2 regions of the Streptomyces sp. NEAU-W12 genome follow, and region 1 is predicted to be linked to the other one. Evidence: riboswitches for the same ligand, from Rfam matches in the RefSeq annotation. Region 1 holds a riboswitch; the other holds the start of a gene.
The links. Region 1 has a riboswitch for cobalamin ahead of ORI94_RS06490 (ABC transporter substrate-binding protein). Riboswitches for the same ligand answer to the same signal wherever they lie in the genome.

Region 1 (7,569 bases):
ACTGGGCCCGGCCGAGCGGATCCGCGACCGCGGCTCACGGGTGCGGAGGGTGACCGTGGAGGAAGCGGTCGCCCCCGCCCCGTGCCGGACGGTGCTCGCTGGGCTGTGCGCGGCCAGGACCGCCGCCACGGCCCACGGCCGACGACGCGCAACCGGGCGGGCTCACCGCACCGGGCGCGGCGATGACCGGGGCCGTGGCCGGCGGTGAGCCCTCCACCTCCTCCCGGATCCACCCGGAACTCCGCTTCCGCGTCCAGGAGTTCTCCGGCCAACGCGCAGCCGTGGCCCTGCTGGACCGGCTCAACGACCGACCGGTGCGCCACCGTTTCCCGTCGGCGCCCGGGCCGGGACGCGTGCGCGGCACTCCCCGACCGGGTACCTGGCCATGAGCGGGGTGCTCGGGGCCGGATGCCCGGAGGCGGCCGAGGCGGCCGTCCGCGCCCACCTCGCCGGCGTGGTCGAGGTGCTGCGCGGCTGACGGCCGGTCGTTCGCCGCCACGGGGCGAGCGTCGCACGGCGTCTTCGGGGCGTCCTCGTATGCGGTAGGGTTGACCTGCGTGATCACGCGGTTCACCCCGCGGGCCGCATCGGGACGTGGCGCAGCTTGGTAGCGCACTTGACTGGGGGTCAAGGGGTCGCAGGTTCAAATCCTGTCGTCCCGACTCGTGCGAGTCGCAGGTCGAGGGCCGGTTTCGGAGAGATCCGAGACCGGCCCTCGACCATGTTCGGGGCCGGCCGGAGCGGACGCGGGTTCAGCGGTGCGGAGCGTCCACCGCGGGGTCGCGCCGGTGCTCACCCGGAAGGAAGGTCACCTGGGGGGCGCCCGTGCGCGGATGGACGGTCACCTCGCCCGCGACCGCGTACACGTCGGCCAGCAGCCGGGACGTGAGGACCTCGGCGGGCGGGCCGAAGGCCACGACCTCGCCTTCGCACAGGACATGGAGGCGGTCGCAGTAGTACGCGGCCAGATTCAGGTCGTGCAGGGCCAGCAGCACGGTCGCCGGCAGCCGGCGCAGCACACCGAGGACGTCCAACTGGTGGCGGATGTCCAGGTGGTTGGTCGGTTCGTCGAGTACGAGCAGGGTGGGCCGCTGGGCGAGGGCACGAGCGATGAGGACGCGCTGGCGTTCGCCGCCCGAGAGCCGGTCGAAGCGGCGGTCGGCCAGATGGAGGGCATCCACCGAGGCGAGCGCGTCGTCGATGACGGCGGCGTCCTCCGCCGTGTCGCCGGCCAGCAGCCGCTGGTGCGGGGTGCGGCCCATGGCGACGACCTCACGGACGGCGAGGTCGAAGTCCGCGGCCGAGTCCTGCACGACCGCCGCCACCGTGCGGGCCAGGTGCCGTGCGGGCATCGACCGGACGTCGGTACCGTCGACGCGGACCGTCCCCGCGACGGGGCGCAGCACGCGGTAGACGGCCCTGAGCAGACTGGACTTGCCGCTGCCGTTGGGACCGACCAGCCCGACCACCTGCCCCGCGGACGCGGTCAGTGACACGTCGCGCACCAGGCGACGTGCACCGGCGGTGAGGGTGACGCCCTCGACGGACAGGTCGGTCGCGGCGCTCATGCCACTCCTCGGTCGGTGTTCCGCCGGGCGTCCCGGCGCATCAGCCACAGGAAGAACGGCCCGCCGCACAGCGCAGTGAGCACACCGACCGGTATCTCCAGGGGCGCCGCGACCGTGCGGGCGGCGATGTCGGCCCAGATCAGGAAGACCGCCCCGGCGAGCGCGGCCGTGGGAAGCACCCGGCGGTGCTCGCCGCCGACGAACAGGCGCACGATGTGCGGCAGCATCAGGCCGACGAAGCCGATCGGGCCGGCCGCCGCGACCAGGGCGCCTGTGACCAGGGAGAGCAGGACGAACATCCGGGCCCGGAAGCGGGCCACGTCCAGCCCCATGGTCGTCGCCGCCTCCTCACCGGCCAGCAGCAGGTTCAGGTTCCGGGCCTGCACCAGGAGAACGCCGATCCCCAGCAGCACCGCCAGCCCCGGCAGCCACAGAGTGTCCCAGTTGACGCCACCGAGGCCGCCAAGGGTCCAGGCGAGCACGGCCCGGGCCTCGTTGCCGCGGTCGGTGGTGAGCAGCAGCAGGTTGAGCACGGCGGTGAGCACCGACGCGATCGCCACCCCCGACAGGACCAGACGCGTCGAGGTGATGCGTCCGCCGGTGCGGGCGGTGGAGTAGACGAGCAGCAGCGCGCCGAGCGCACCGGCGAACGCGGCGGCGGACAGGGAGAGGGGGCCGACGACGCTGACCCCGAAGACGATGACCGCGACCGCGCCGAGGGACGCCCCGGAGGAGACCCCGAGCAGGTAGGGCTCGGCGAGCGGGTTGCGGACCAGTGCCTGCAGGGCGGTGCCCACCACCGCGAGGCCGGCGCCGGTCACGGCCCCGAGCAGGACGCGCGGCGCCCGTACGTCCAGCACGATGGTCTCCCGTGCGCCGGACCAGTCCTGCCGCGTCCAGTCGGCGCCCAGCGCGTGCGTCACGATGCCCCAGACCTGGCCGGGCGGTACCCGGACCGAACCGATGGCCAGGCCCGCCGTCGCGGAGGCCACGAGCAGGACGGCCAGCACGAGCAGGACGCCGGTCATGGCCGTGCGGCCCTCCTCGCGCCCCTTTGCCGAAACCGGGCCGGCGGGGGCCCCGGTGACGGTGCCCGTCACCGGAAGCTCTGCGGATGCAGCCCGCGGGCCAGGTCCTCGACCGCGTACGCCGACCGGATACCGATCAGGGTCGCGGTCAGCGGCAGGACGACGAACCGCTCGTTCTCGACGGCGGGCACGTCGGCGAGGGCGGGCTGGGAGAGCAGGAACTCCTTCTTCTGTTCGACGCTGCCGGCGCCGGCGTAGTCGTAGAGGGCGATCACCTCGGGCCGGCGCTCGACCACCTGTTCCCAGGAGACGTCACCGAAGACCTCGTCGAGGTCGGCGAAGACGTTCCTCCCGCCGGCCAGCCGGATCAGCTCGGTGCCCAGGCCCTTGCCGCCCGCGGTGAAGGCGCTCTTGTCGCCGCTGTCGTAGACAAAGACCGGTACCTCCGGCTCCCCTCCGACGGCGGACGCGGCCTCGCCGACCCTGCCCCGGAGGTCGGCGACCAGTTCGTCGGCACGGTCGGACACGTCGAAGATCCGGCCTATGGTGCGGATCTCGGCGTAGGTGTCCTCCATCGTCAGCTGCTTCTTGCCGCAGTACTCGCGGTTGAGGTACGTGTCGATGCCGGCATCGGCGAACGCCTGGCGGGAGCGGCCCTCGTTCTCGGCGAAGGCGCTGCCGTAGCCGCCGTAGACGAAGTCGGGTCCGGTGTCGAGGATCTTCTCGAACGACGGTTCCCTCTCGGCGAGTTCCGGTATCGCCTCGAAGTCCTCCCTCAGGTTCGGCAGGACGGCCGAGTCGGGGAAGGCGGTGCCCACCATGCGGTCCTTCAGACCGAGGGCGAGCATCAGTTCCGCGGGGTGCTGGTGGACGGTGACCACCCGGGACGGCGGTGCGTCGTACGTCGTGCGCACACCGCAGTTGTCGATGGTGACGGGGAAGCCCTCGGCCGCGGCCGCGGTGGCCCCCGCGTCGCCGGTGCCGTCGCCGGACGAGCCGCAGCCGGCGGTCAGCAGGGCCGCCGACAGCGCGACCGCCGCGGCCGTCGTGCGAAGGGACCGGCGCTTTCGCGCAGGGGTGAGCAGGGGAAACACGTGAAGCCTCCTGGAGTCCGCGCTCCTCGGGACGGGCCCGCGACAGGCCAGTGTCCTGACTCCCGGATCGACGTTCCCCCCGCCTTCCCGCGCGGTGCGCAGTGGCGTGTCGGAGGGGCGCTCCCCGGTCACAGTGGCGGGACCGTGCCGGATTCGCACCGGCTTCCTGTCTCCCGTCGCGGCGATGACCACGTGATACTACGTTTCCCTGGGGCGGGGGCGAAAGGGCGTACGGGATCGGCCGTACGCCCCCACTCCCGTCAGGTCTCGCGGACAGCCCGCAGGACGAGCCGCTCGGCGTTCTCGTCGTAGGGACGGCCGTCGAAACCGCCGAAGACCTCCACGCGGGCGAAGCCCGCCTCCTCGGCCATGCGGCGCAGCTCCACCGCGCTGTACACGAACCACACCAGGGTGGCCCGCGTGACCCGCTCTCCGCGGACCAGCACCCAGTCGCTGCGCAACCGGGCCCAGTCGTCGAGCACGGTGTCGGTCTGCACCATCAGGTCGTCACCGCGCCGCACCACCTTGGGCGGGGCGACCCTGCGGGCCAGCAGTTCCTTGCCCGCCAGGTCCAGGACCAGGACGCCGCCCGGGACCAGGCAGGAGTGCATGGTGCGCAGCACGCGTACGTTGTCGTCGGGATCCTCGAAGTACCCGAACGACGTGAACATGTTGAGGACGACGTCGAAGCCGTCCGGCGCCTCGTACCGGCGCGCGTCGGCCCGTACGTAGGCGACCCGGGCGCCGGCGTCGGCCGACCGCTTGCGCGCCCGGTCCAGCATGGCCGGGCTGAGGTCCACTCCGGTCACCTCATGACCGCGGCGGGCGAGCGGCACGGTGAACACCCCCGGACCGCAGCACAGGTCCAGCACCCGCGATCCGGGCGGGAAGGACAGCAGGGGAGAGGTGTCCAGCAGCTCCTCGGCCTGCCGGTGGCGCTGCTCGGAGAAGAGGAAGTCGTGGAACTCGGTCCAGAAGTCATCGTCCTGGAACCCACCCGTCCGTGTCATGCCGCGTCAGCGCTCCTTCGTCGTTTCCGTGGGAGAGGTGCCGCTGTGGCCTGCGGTGGCGCAGCGGCAGGAGCAAAAGGGGAAGCAGGAGGCACTGAGCGGCGGCCAGGAGCCAGAACGAGCCGGTGTCCCCGGCCCGTTCGCCGAGACCGTACAGTTGCCCGCCCAGCAGACCGCTCGCGCAGGCGCCCAGGCCCGCGGCCAGCCGCTGCTGACCGAAGACCACGGCGTCGGAGCGGGCACTTCGGCGCAGTGCCTCCAGGTCGTTCTTCAGGAACAGCACGATGTCGCCCAGGGTGATCAGCGCACCGCCCGCAAGCAGTGCCGCACGGGTGCCGATCGCCAGGAGGGCCAGCCCGGCCGCCAGCCCCGTGAAACCGACGGCCAGGGCGAGGACGTACGGCGTGCGCCGGATCAGGCCGGAGGCGAGGGGCTGCACGACGACGACCAGCGTGAAGCAGAGCAGAAGCACCAGGCTGTAGAACTCGCTCGAGGCCCGCTCGACGGCGTACACCGCCAGGAAGTGCTGGAAGTGGAAGTAGAGGTAGAACGCCAGCGCGTTGGCGGCGAAAGGCACGACGGCCACACCGGCCAGGAGACCGCTGCGGCCGGTGTCCGGGGTGGAGGTCCCTTTCCCGTCCGCGTCGGGCAGCCGGGCGTGGCCCGCCGTGACCGCGAGGAACAGGGCCGTGACGGCCGCGAACAGCCAGCCGGGCGAGGACAGTACGAACGGCCCGGCGACCAGAGGGCCCACGGCCATGCCCGCGTTGAGCGCCGCGTTGCCCGCCGACAGGAACGCCGGACGACGTTCGTCGTCCACGCCGTGCACCAGGTACGCCTTGTTGGCCGGCAGGTAGAGCGCGGCGCCGCAGCACGTCAGGATCAGCGCGCCGACAGCCAGCGGCGGCCAGCGCAACGCCATCAGCAGGCCGACGAAACCGGCCGTGCGGACCAGGAGCGCCCACAGCATCGTGCGGCGCAGCCCGATCCGGTCCGCCAGCGCCCCGCCCACGATGCCGCCGGAGAACTGCACGAGGGAGGCCACGGCGAGGACGGCGCCGACCGCGCCGAGATTCATACCGAGCCGTTCATGCAGGAAGACCGACATGAACGGCAGGACCATGAAGCTGCCGAGCGGAATCAGGAAGGAGCTGAGCAGCAGGAAGCGCGGCGGGCCGTCGAGCGGGAACAGCCCGGTCCGCGGGCCCGCCTCCCGCGCGGTGCGGTCAGCCACCGGAGACCTTCCGTCCGGCGCGGTCGGGGAACGGGTGGGTGAGCACGCGCAGGGCGTTGGCCGCGGCCACCGCCCGGTGTGTGGCGAGCTCGGCCGTCTCGGCCTCGGCGTAGACGATGCCCGCGTACCCGCGGCTGTCGCCCAGGTGCTCGACGGGGTCGCCGATCCGCTTGACCGGGTACCAGGCCGGCGCTCCCGGCATGTCCGCCAGGCGGTCGAGCCCGGCGACCCCGGTGAAGACGCCGGGTGCGGCCGGGTACCCCAGGACGAAGGCCACGGCCGGACCACCGGGCGGCGCGGCGTCGATCAGGCGGGGCCGGCGGCCGAGAGCGGTCTCGACCATCGCCTCGTACACGTTGATGCCGAGCGCCCGGCACATGCCCTCGCCGACCAGCGCGCCGCCGATCCGGGGATTGACCTCCACCACCTCCGGGCCGTCGGCGGTCAGCACGAACTCGACGTGTGCGAAGCGGTCGGTGTACCCCAGGGCGGCCAGCACCTCACCGAGCCACTCCTCCAGCGACGCCCGCAGGTCCTCCGGGAGGGCCACGGGGAAGGCGGTGATCTCCTCACGGAAGTGCGGTTCCGGTGACATGAGTCTGCTGGCGACGCCGAGCAGGCGGGTGCGGCCCGCCCAGGTGAGGGTTTCGGCGCTGTACACCGGGCCGCTGAAGTAGGGCTCGGCGAACAGCCGGCCCTTCAGGTGCCGCCCGGCCGCCTCGCCCAGGGCGGCGTCCAGTTCCCCCACGGTCCGGATCAGCCAGACGTTCTGGCTTCCGGTGCCCGCGGTGTCCTTGAGGACCGCGGGCAGTCCGGCCTCCCTGAGCAGCAGTTCCCGTGTGCCGGCCGCGGAGCCGGTGATCTCGACGGCTCGTCCGCGCGTGAGCCCGGCCTCGTGCAACCGGTCGCGTACGGCAGCCTTGTCCCGGGTCAGCCGCAGGACGGCGGGATCGAGGCCGGGCAGGCCGAAGCGGGCGGTGAGGTCGGCTCCGGCCAGGGTCCAGGTGTCGGTGGAACTGATCAGGCCGCGCAGGTCGCGGGTCCGGTGCAGCAGGCCGGCCACCCGCTCCACGTCGAAGGTGTCGGTCTCGAGGACGTCGAGGGAGTCGGCGGGCAGCCGGTCCAGTTCGTACGCGTACCAGGAGGGGTCCCGGGTCAGCAGCAGCAGGCGCTCGCCGAGCGTGTCGGCGGCGCGCACCAGGTGTCCGAGCCCGAAGGTCAGTGACTCCAGGCAGACCACGGTCATACGGCCCGCTCCTTCCCGTGCGCCGGGCAGGCGGTGCGCTGCCACGTCATCCTCGACCAGGGCATGGTCATCTCCTCCGGGGCGCGGACCTCGGCCGGTTTCAGCGCGGCGGGGTCCTGGGCCTCCGTGTGCCGGGCGAAGACGCGCTCGACGTAACGGTGTCCGGTGTCGGCGCCGACGACCAGGTGCAGCCGGTCGGGACGGCGGCGGGCCTCGTGCGTCGCGGCCAGGTAACCGGCGCCTGTGGAGAGCCCGGCGAAGACCGCGTGCTCGCGCAGCAGGGCGACCGCGCCGGACATCGCGTGGGTGAAGTCCATCCAGTGCACGGCGTCGTAGAGGTGGTGGCGGACGTTGTCGAAGACGATGGACGACCCGATGCCGGCGATGAT
Region 2 (7,569 bases), on a different contig from region 1:
TGCCCGATCTCGTCGGTCGTCCGGGCGAGCCGCGGCACGACCTCGGTGCAGGCGAACTCCACCACGGCCACCGCGGCCGGGAGGTCGGCGCCCAGCACCTCGCGCACCAGCGGCCCGCCCTCCTCGACCGCCCAGCCGCGCTCCTCCATGCCCTCCGCGATCCGCCGGCACAGCCGCTCCAGCAGGTCGACCGCGTCGGCGGCCGAGCGGGCCGGGCCGTCCACCCGTTCCGTCAGCTCCACCGGTACCTTCACCGGGGCGCCGGGCTCGGCCAGCAACTCCTTCTCCACCAGCCCGAAGTGCTCGGCGAGCGAGGCCCGCAGGCCCGGCAGCGCGTTCGCCTGCCCGCCCCACACCTGGGAGGCGCGCAGCACGGCGAGCACCAGGTTGACGCGCGGCTCGCCGACCGGACCGCCGCCGAGGACGTGCAGTCCGTCGCGGATCTGCACGTCCTTGATCTCGCACAGATAGCCGTCGATGTGCATGACGAACGAGTCGAAGTCGTCGTCGTCCGGCTGGTCGTCCACATGCAGGTCGTGGTGGAGCTCGGCGGCCTTGACCAGGGTCCAGATCTGCGCCCGTACCGCCGGAGCCTTCTCCGGGTCCAGGTCGGAGACCAGCGCGTACTCGTCGAGGAGCTGCTCCAGTTTCGCCAGGTCGCCGTAGGTGTCGGCACGCGCCATCGGCGGGACGAGGTGATCGACCACCGTCGCGTGCCCGCGCCGCTTGGCCTGGGTGCCCTCACCGGGGTCGTTGACGATGAAGGGGTAGATCAGCGGGAGGTCGCCGAGGACGGCGTCCGGAGCGCAGCCCGCGCTCAGCCCGAGGCCCTTGCCGGGCAGCCACTCCATCGTGCCGTGCTTGCCCATGTGCACGATCGCGTCGGCGCCGAAACTGTTCTCCAGCCAGCGGTAGGCGGCCAGGTAGTGGTGCGACGGAGGCATGTCGGGGTCGTGGTAGATCGCGATGGGGTTCTCGCCGAAGCCGCGCGGCGGCTGGATCATCACCACGACGTTCCCGAACCGGAGCGAGGCCAGCACGATGTCGTCGCCGTCGACGTACAGCGAGCCCGGCGGCTCCCCCCACGCCTCGGTCATCGCCTCCCGCAGCGCAGGGTCCAGCGTCCGGAACCACGCCCGGTAGTCCGCCAGCGGCACCCGTGCGGGCGCGGCCGCCAGCTGGTCCTCCGTCAGCCACTCGACGTCGTGGCCGCCCGCCGCGATGAGCCGGTGGATCAGCTCGTCGCCGCCGGCGGGGTAGTCGGTGAGCGCGTAGCCGGCGTCCCGCAGCGCGTCCAGCACCCGCACCGCAGAGGCGGGGGTGTCCAGGCCGACGGCGTTGCCGACGCGCGAGTGCTTGGTCGGGTACGCGGTGAAGACCAGCGCGAGCTTCTTCTCGGCGTTCGCCTTGTGCTTCAGCGCCGCGTGCCGCACGGCGATCCCGGCGACGCGCGCGGCCCGCTCGGGGTCGGCGACGTAGACCGGGACGTCTTCGGGACCCTGCTCCTTGAAGGAGAACGGGACCGTGACCAGGCGGCCGTCGAACTCCGGGATGGCGACCTGCATCGCCGCGTCCATGGGGGAGAGGGCGGCGTCCGACGCCTCCCAGGCGGCCCGCGACGAGGTCAGGCACAGCCCCTGCAGCACCGGCACGTCCAGGTCGGCGAGGGCACCGATGTCCCAGGCCTCCTCGTCGCCGCCCGCCGACGCCTGCGAGGCGTGCGTGCCGCCGGCCGCGAGCACCGTGGCGACCAGTGTGTCCGCCCGTCCGAGGATCTCGTACAGTCCGGCGTCGGCGCCGCGCAACGAACCGCAGTACACCGGCAGGGCGTTGGCGCCGCACGCCTCGATCGCGTCGCACAGGGTGTCCACGAAGGCGGTGTTGCCGCTCAGTTCATGGGCCCGGTAGAAGAGCACGCCGACGGTCGGGCGGCCCTCCCGTACGGCGCGGGCGCCGTGGACGCCGTACTCCGGCATCTTCCGGGGCTGTTCGAACCCCTCGCCGGTGAGCAGGACGGTGTCCGACAGGAACCGGGCCAGCTCGGTCAGGTTGTCCGGGCCGCCCTCCACGAGGTACTTCAGCGCCTCCGCCACGACACCCGCGGGCACCGACGACTCGGCCATCAGCTCCGCGTCCGGCACGGTCTCCCCGCCGAGCAGCACCGTCGGGATCCCGGACGCCCTGAGCGCCGCGAGCCCGTCCTCCCAGGCACGCCTGCCGCCCAGCAGCCGTACGACGGCGAGGTCCGCGCCGTCCAGCAGCGCGGGCAGCCCGGCCGTCACGTCCACGCGGGTCGGGTTGCCGATCCGGTAGGACGCGCCGGTGGCGGCGCGGGCCGCCAGCAGATCGGTGTCGGCGGTCGACAACAACAACACTGTGCTCATGCAGGCGCTCCCGGTGGAATGAAAGGCAGTCCTTGCGGCGCGCCGGACTCGATGAGCCGCCACAGCGCGTCCGTGTCCGCGTGCTGTTCGATCAGGTCGCCGAGCCGGTCGAGCTGCTCCTCGCGCAGCGCGGCGAACGAGGTGTCGGGGGCCGGCACGAAACGGCGCCCCGCGGCGGCGGCCACCTCGCGCAGGAAGGCCCGGCGGAAACCGTCCGACTCCAGCGAGCCGTGCCAGTGCGTGCCCCAGGCCGCTTCGACCCGGCAGCCGTCCAGGCCGTGCCCTCGCTCGTCGGAGAGGAACACCTCACCTCCCCGCACGTCGGCGACCCCGTGATGGATCTCGTAGCCCTCGACGGGCTCCCCGAGGGCCTGCCCGACGGGCCGTGCGAGCGTCTTCTCCCGCGCGAACCGGACCCGTACGGGCAGGATGCCGAGCCCGTCGACCCGGCCGGCGCGGCTCTCCACGTCGTCCTCGATGCGCTCGCCGAGGATCTGGAAGCCGCCGCAGATCCCGAGCACGGGCCGCCCCTCGGCCGCCCGCCGTCTCAGCGCGTCGGCGAGTCCGCGCTCCCGCAGCCACTGGAGCGCCCGTACGGTGCCGCGCGTGCCCGGCACCACCACGAGGTCGGCGTCGGCCAGTTCCTCGGGCCGGTCCACGAAGCGGACCACGACGCCCGGTTCGGCGGCCAGCGCGTCCACGTCCGTGAAGTTGGACATCAGCGGCACCGCGCACACGGCGACCCGCAGCACGTCCTCGCCGACCGGCGCGGTGACCGCGGACTCCCGCACGGCGCCCCGCAGGGACACGGCCAGCCCGTCCTCCTCGTCGATGCCGAGCCCGTGGCGGAAGGGCAGCACGCCGTAGGTGCGCCGCCCGGTCAGACCGTGCAGCATGTCCAGGCCCGGTTCGAGGAGTGACACATCGCCCCGGAACTTGTTCACCAGGAACCCGGCGACCAGTTCCTGGTCCTCGGGGGAGAGCAGCGCGACGGTGCCGAAGAAGGAGGCGAAGACGCCGCCGCGGTCGATGTCGCCGACGACGAGGACGGGGAGCCCGGCGTTCCTCGCGATCCCCATGTTGACGATGTCGGTGCGCCGCAGATTTATCTCGGCCGGGCTGCCGGCCCCTTCACAGATCACCGCGTCATACGTGCCCCGCAACTGCGCGAGACAGTCCAGCACCGTGCCCAGGAGCTGCTGCTGCCGCCCGCCGTGGTAGCCGCGCGCGCTCAGCTCGCCGACCGCCCGGCCCAGCAGGACGACCTGGCTGCTCCGTTCCCCGCCGGGCTTGAGCAGCACCGGGTTCATCAGCGCGTGCGGCTCCACCCGGCAGGCCTGGGCCTGCATGGCCTGCGCCCGGCCGATCTCGGCGCCCTCCCGCGTCACGAACGAGTTCAGCGACATGTTCTGCGCCTTGAACGGCGCGACCTTGACGCCCTGCCGTACGAGCCACCGGCAGATCCCGGCGGTCACCACGCTCTTGCCGGCGTCCGATGTCGTACCGGCGACCAGCAGGCCCCCACCGCTCATGACGTACGTCCCTTCCCACGGTTCCCACGGCGTGCCGTCCGCATCACCGACCGTGTCACCGCTCGCACCGCGGGCCGTGCGACGGCGCCGGCACCGAGCGCCAGCCAGCCGATGCGGCGCGAGAGCCGCACCGCGCGGTCGATGTCCGCCACGGTCACGGCACGGCCGCCGCCGTTGAGGACGGGCCGGTGCTCGACCCGCCCGGCGTAGGACAGCGTCCCGCCGAGCCGCACGCCGAGCGCGCCCGCGAAGGACGCCTCCACGGGCCCTGCGTTGGGACTCGGATGACCGGCGGCATCCGCGCGCCAGGCCCGCACCGCTCCCCGGGGGTCCGGCCCGGCCGCCGAGGCGAGGACGGCGGTCAGTCGCGCTCCGGGCCACCCGGCGACGTCGTCGAGGCGCGCGGAGGCCCAGCCGTACCGCAGGTGGCGGGGGGACCTGTGGCCGACCATGGCGTCCAGGGTGTTGACGGCCCGGAACCCGAGCAGCCCCGGCACACCGGCGACGGCCCCCCACACCAGGGCGCCCACCACGGCGTCGGAGGTGTTCTCGGCGACGGACTCCACGACCGCGCGGGCGATCCCGTCGGCGTCCAGCGCCTGCGGGTCCCGCCCGCACAGGTGCGGCAGCCGTGCCCGCGCCGCCGCGAGGTCCCCGGACTCCAGGGCGCGCCCGACGGCGCGGGCCTCTTGGGCCAGCGACGTCCCTCCGACGACGGCCCAGGTGGCCGCGCCGGTCAGGGCCACCGAGGCGGCGGGGGAGGACCGTACGCAGCGTGCGGCCAGGCTCCCCAGAGCGACGGCCCCGCCGACGCAGACGGCGGTGTGCAGCGCGCCCCGGCCCCGGTCGTCCCGCCACAGCATGTGTTCCACGGCAGCCGCGGCCCGTCCGAAAGCGGCGACCGGATGCCCGCGGCGGGGATCGCCGAGGAGGAGGTCGCCGAGGAGGCCGGCAGCGGCGCCGTACGCGAACGCGCGATCGCCACCCATGGGTTCAACCGGGGAGGGATCCGGTGCGGGCGGTGGCCCCGAGCGGGGGCGGGGTGTCGCTGGTCGACCTCGACAGGCAGCCGGGCATGGCGATATGTCCTCACTCAGGGTGTCCGCGCCCTGGTTCGACGAGACCGGCGGCGAGAGTTCCTGGCTCCCGGGGTGGTTCACCCCGGTGACAGTGGCGGGACCGCGCCGGAATCGCACCGGCTTCCTCTCCTGCCGCCCGTATTGGCTCCGGCAGTCCACCATGGTCCGGAAGAACCGTCAACTTGCCGTTGACCTGCGGGGCTGAAGTGTGCCGAGGCCCACAGAGGGCTTCCGGGGGGTGAACCCCGAAGGCGGCACGGGCACGACGAACGGGCGGTGCGGAGGCGACGCGCCCCGCACCGCCCGTCGGACGGGCCGTCAGGCCATGATCAGGTAGATCCCGTACGCCACCGCCGCCGCGCACGCCGCGAAGCAGGCGTAGGCGCCGGTGACCGCGAGGACCGCGGACCCGCCCCGGGCCGCGGCCCGTTCACGGCGGGACAGGCCGGTGATGCCCAGGGTGAACAGGGCCACCAGGGCCACGGTGACCACGAGGCTGACGCCGAAGACGGAACCGAGGGCGGCCCAGTCGATCTTCATGGTGCTCTTCTTCCTTCGCGTCCTGCTGGGGGGTCAGACCGTGGTCCTGGCCGGAGGGGCCGTCGGGTCGGCGGGGGCCGGGACGGTGGCCGAGAGCTCGTCGCTCACGTGGCCCGCCGGCGGGGTGGCCACCGCGGCCATGGCCGCGGTCACGACGCCGCCCTGCTCCTCGTCCGTCTCGTCGGTGCCGTTCACGTTGGTGTGGTCGACGACCTCGCGCCGGGAGATCTTCCAGATCGCCGCGCTGGATCCGACCAGGAAGACGGCGACGAGGGCGGTGCCCCAGCCGCCGAAGCCGCAGACCCACTCGGCGATCGCCGCGACCAGGGCCGCCGCCGGCAGCGTCAGACCCCAGGCGACGAACATCCGGGTGGCCGTCGACCAGCGGACCACACCGCCCTTGCGGCCCAGGCCCGCACCCATCACCGAACCGGAGACCGAGTGCGTGGTGGACAGGGAGAAACCGAGGTGGGAGGAGGCCAGGATGACCGTCGCGGCGCTCGTCTGGGCGGCGAAGCCCTGCTGCGGCTGGAGGTCGGTCAGGCCCTTGCCCATGGTGCGGATGATGCGCCAGCCGCCGAGGTAGGTGCCGAGCGCGATGGCGATGCCCGCGGAGAGGATGACCCACATCGGCGGGTCGGAGTCCGGGGCGAGGGTGCCGCCGGCGACCAGGGCCAGGGTGATGATGCCCATGGTCTTCTGGGCGTCGTTGGTGCCGTGGGCCAGGGAGACCAGGCCGGCCGAGGCGATCTGTCCGGCCCGGTACCCCTTCTCGGAGGCCTTGCTGTCGGCCGACCGGCGGCCCATGCGGTAGGTCAGCCGGGTCGCGAACATCGCGGCCAGGCCGGCGACCAGCGGCGCGGCGATCGCGGGGATCAGCACCTTGGTGACCAGGACGTCGCCGTGCACCGCGCCGAAGCCCGCCGAGGCGACGGTGGCGCCGATCAGGCCGCCCATCAGGGCGTGCGAGGAACTGGACGGCAGACCGACCAGCCAGGTCAGGAGGTTCCAGAGGATCGCGCCGACCAGTGCGGCGAAGATGACCTCGGGACGGATGCCGGCCTCGTCGACGAGGCCCTTGGAGATCGTGTTGGCGACCTCCACGGAGAGGAAGGCGCCCACCAGGTTGAGGACGGCGGACATGGCCACCGCCACCTTGGGCTTGAGAGCACCGGTCGAAATGGTCGTCGCCATCGCGTTCGCGGTGTCGTGGAAACCGTTCGTGAAATCGAACGCGAGTGCGGTTACCACCACAATCGCGAGGATCAGCGAGAAGCTTTCCATTTACCCAGGCAATCGTTCGAAGTCATTGGCGCGTTGAACGTAGGCAACCTGGATGAACGGAAGATGAACTGGGATGGGCATTGGGGTGACTGTGATGAATCCGACGGCTCCATGGCCGGCCGGAGACGGGTGCGGACGGGCAGTCGGGGGCGGAAGGCACGCCGTTGAAGAGATTCCGGTCACCCGGCAGGATCACGGCATGGCTGAGCGACAGGTCGACCGGCGGGGCGCGAGGAAGCGGCGGGGGCGGCAGGCGAGCGACGAGGAGGCCCGCGCCTGGACCGTCCTCGTCGGGACGGCCCGCAGGACCGTCGCGGACGGGCTCGTCGTCGGGACCTCCGGCAACGTCTCCCTGCGGGTGGGGGAGACCGTGCTGGTCACCCCCTCCGGCGTGCCCTACGACCGGCTGGCGCCGGACGACGTCACCGGCGTCGACCTCACCGGCCGGCAGGTCCTCGGCACCCTGGTCCCGACCAGCGAGCTGCCCATGCATCTCGCGGTGTACCGCACGACCGGCGCCCGCGCGGTGGTGCACACCCACGCCGTGCACGCGACGGCCGTCTCCACGCTCGTCGACGAACTCCCCCCGATCCACTACATGGCCGCCGCGCTCGGCGGCCCCGTACGGGTGGCCCCGTACGCGACCTACGGCACCGACGAACTGGCCGGGAACATGCTGCGCGCCCTCGAGGACCGCACCGGCTGCCTCCTCCAGAACCACGGCACCGTCACCCACGGCACGACCCTCGA

Region 2: another riboswitch for cobalamin. It lies ahead of ORI94_RS03955 (cobalamin biosynthesis protein); the one in region 1 lies ahead of ORI94_RS06490 (ABC transporter substrate-binding protein).

The regions. Positions count from the first base shown of each region.
Region 1 is NZ_JAPJDM010000004.1:59,688-67,256, forward strand. It holds tRNA gene ORI94_RS06475 (tRNA-Pro) at 589-662, shown strand; gene ORI94_RS06480 (ABC transporter ATP-binding protein) at 753-1,568, opposite strand; gene ORI94_RS06485 (FecCD family ABC transporter permease) at 1,565-2,668, opposite strand; gene ORI94_RS06490 (ABC transporter substrate-binding protein) at 2,665-3,681, opposite strand; cobalamin riboswitch at 3,721-3,895, opposite strand; gene ORI94_RS06495 (class I SAM-dependent methyltransferase) at 3,951-4,700, opposite strand; gene ORI94_RS06500 (MFS transporter) at 4,669-5,934, opposite strand; gene ORI94_RS06505 (ATP-grasp domain-containing protein) at 5,927-7,180, opposite strand; gene ORI94_RS06510 (cysteine synthase family protein) at 7,177-7,569, opposite strand, start outside.
Region 2 is NZ_JAPJDM010000002.1:379,572-387,140, forward strand. It holds gene cobN (cobaltochelatase subunit CobN) at 1-2,384, opposite strand, end outside; gene ORI94_RS03950 (cobyric acid synthase) at 2,381-3,916, opposite strand; gene ORI94_RS03955 (cobalamin biosynthesis protein) at 3,913-4,905, opposite strand; cobalamin riboswitch at 5,027-5,189, opposite strand; gene ORI94_RS03960 (hypothetical protein) at 5,314-5,535, opposite strand; gene ORI94_RS03965 (inorganic phosphate transporter) at 5,569-6,819, opposite strand; gene ORI94_RS03970 (class II aldolase/adducin family protein) at 7,019-7,569, shown strand, end outside.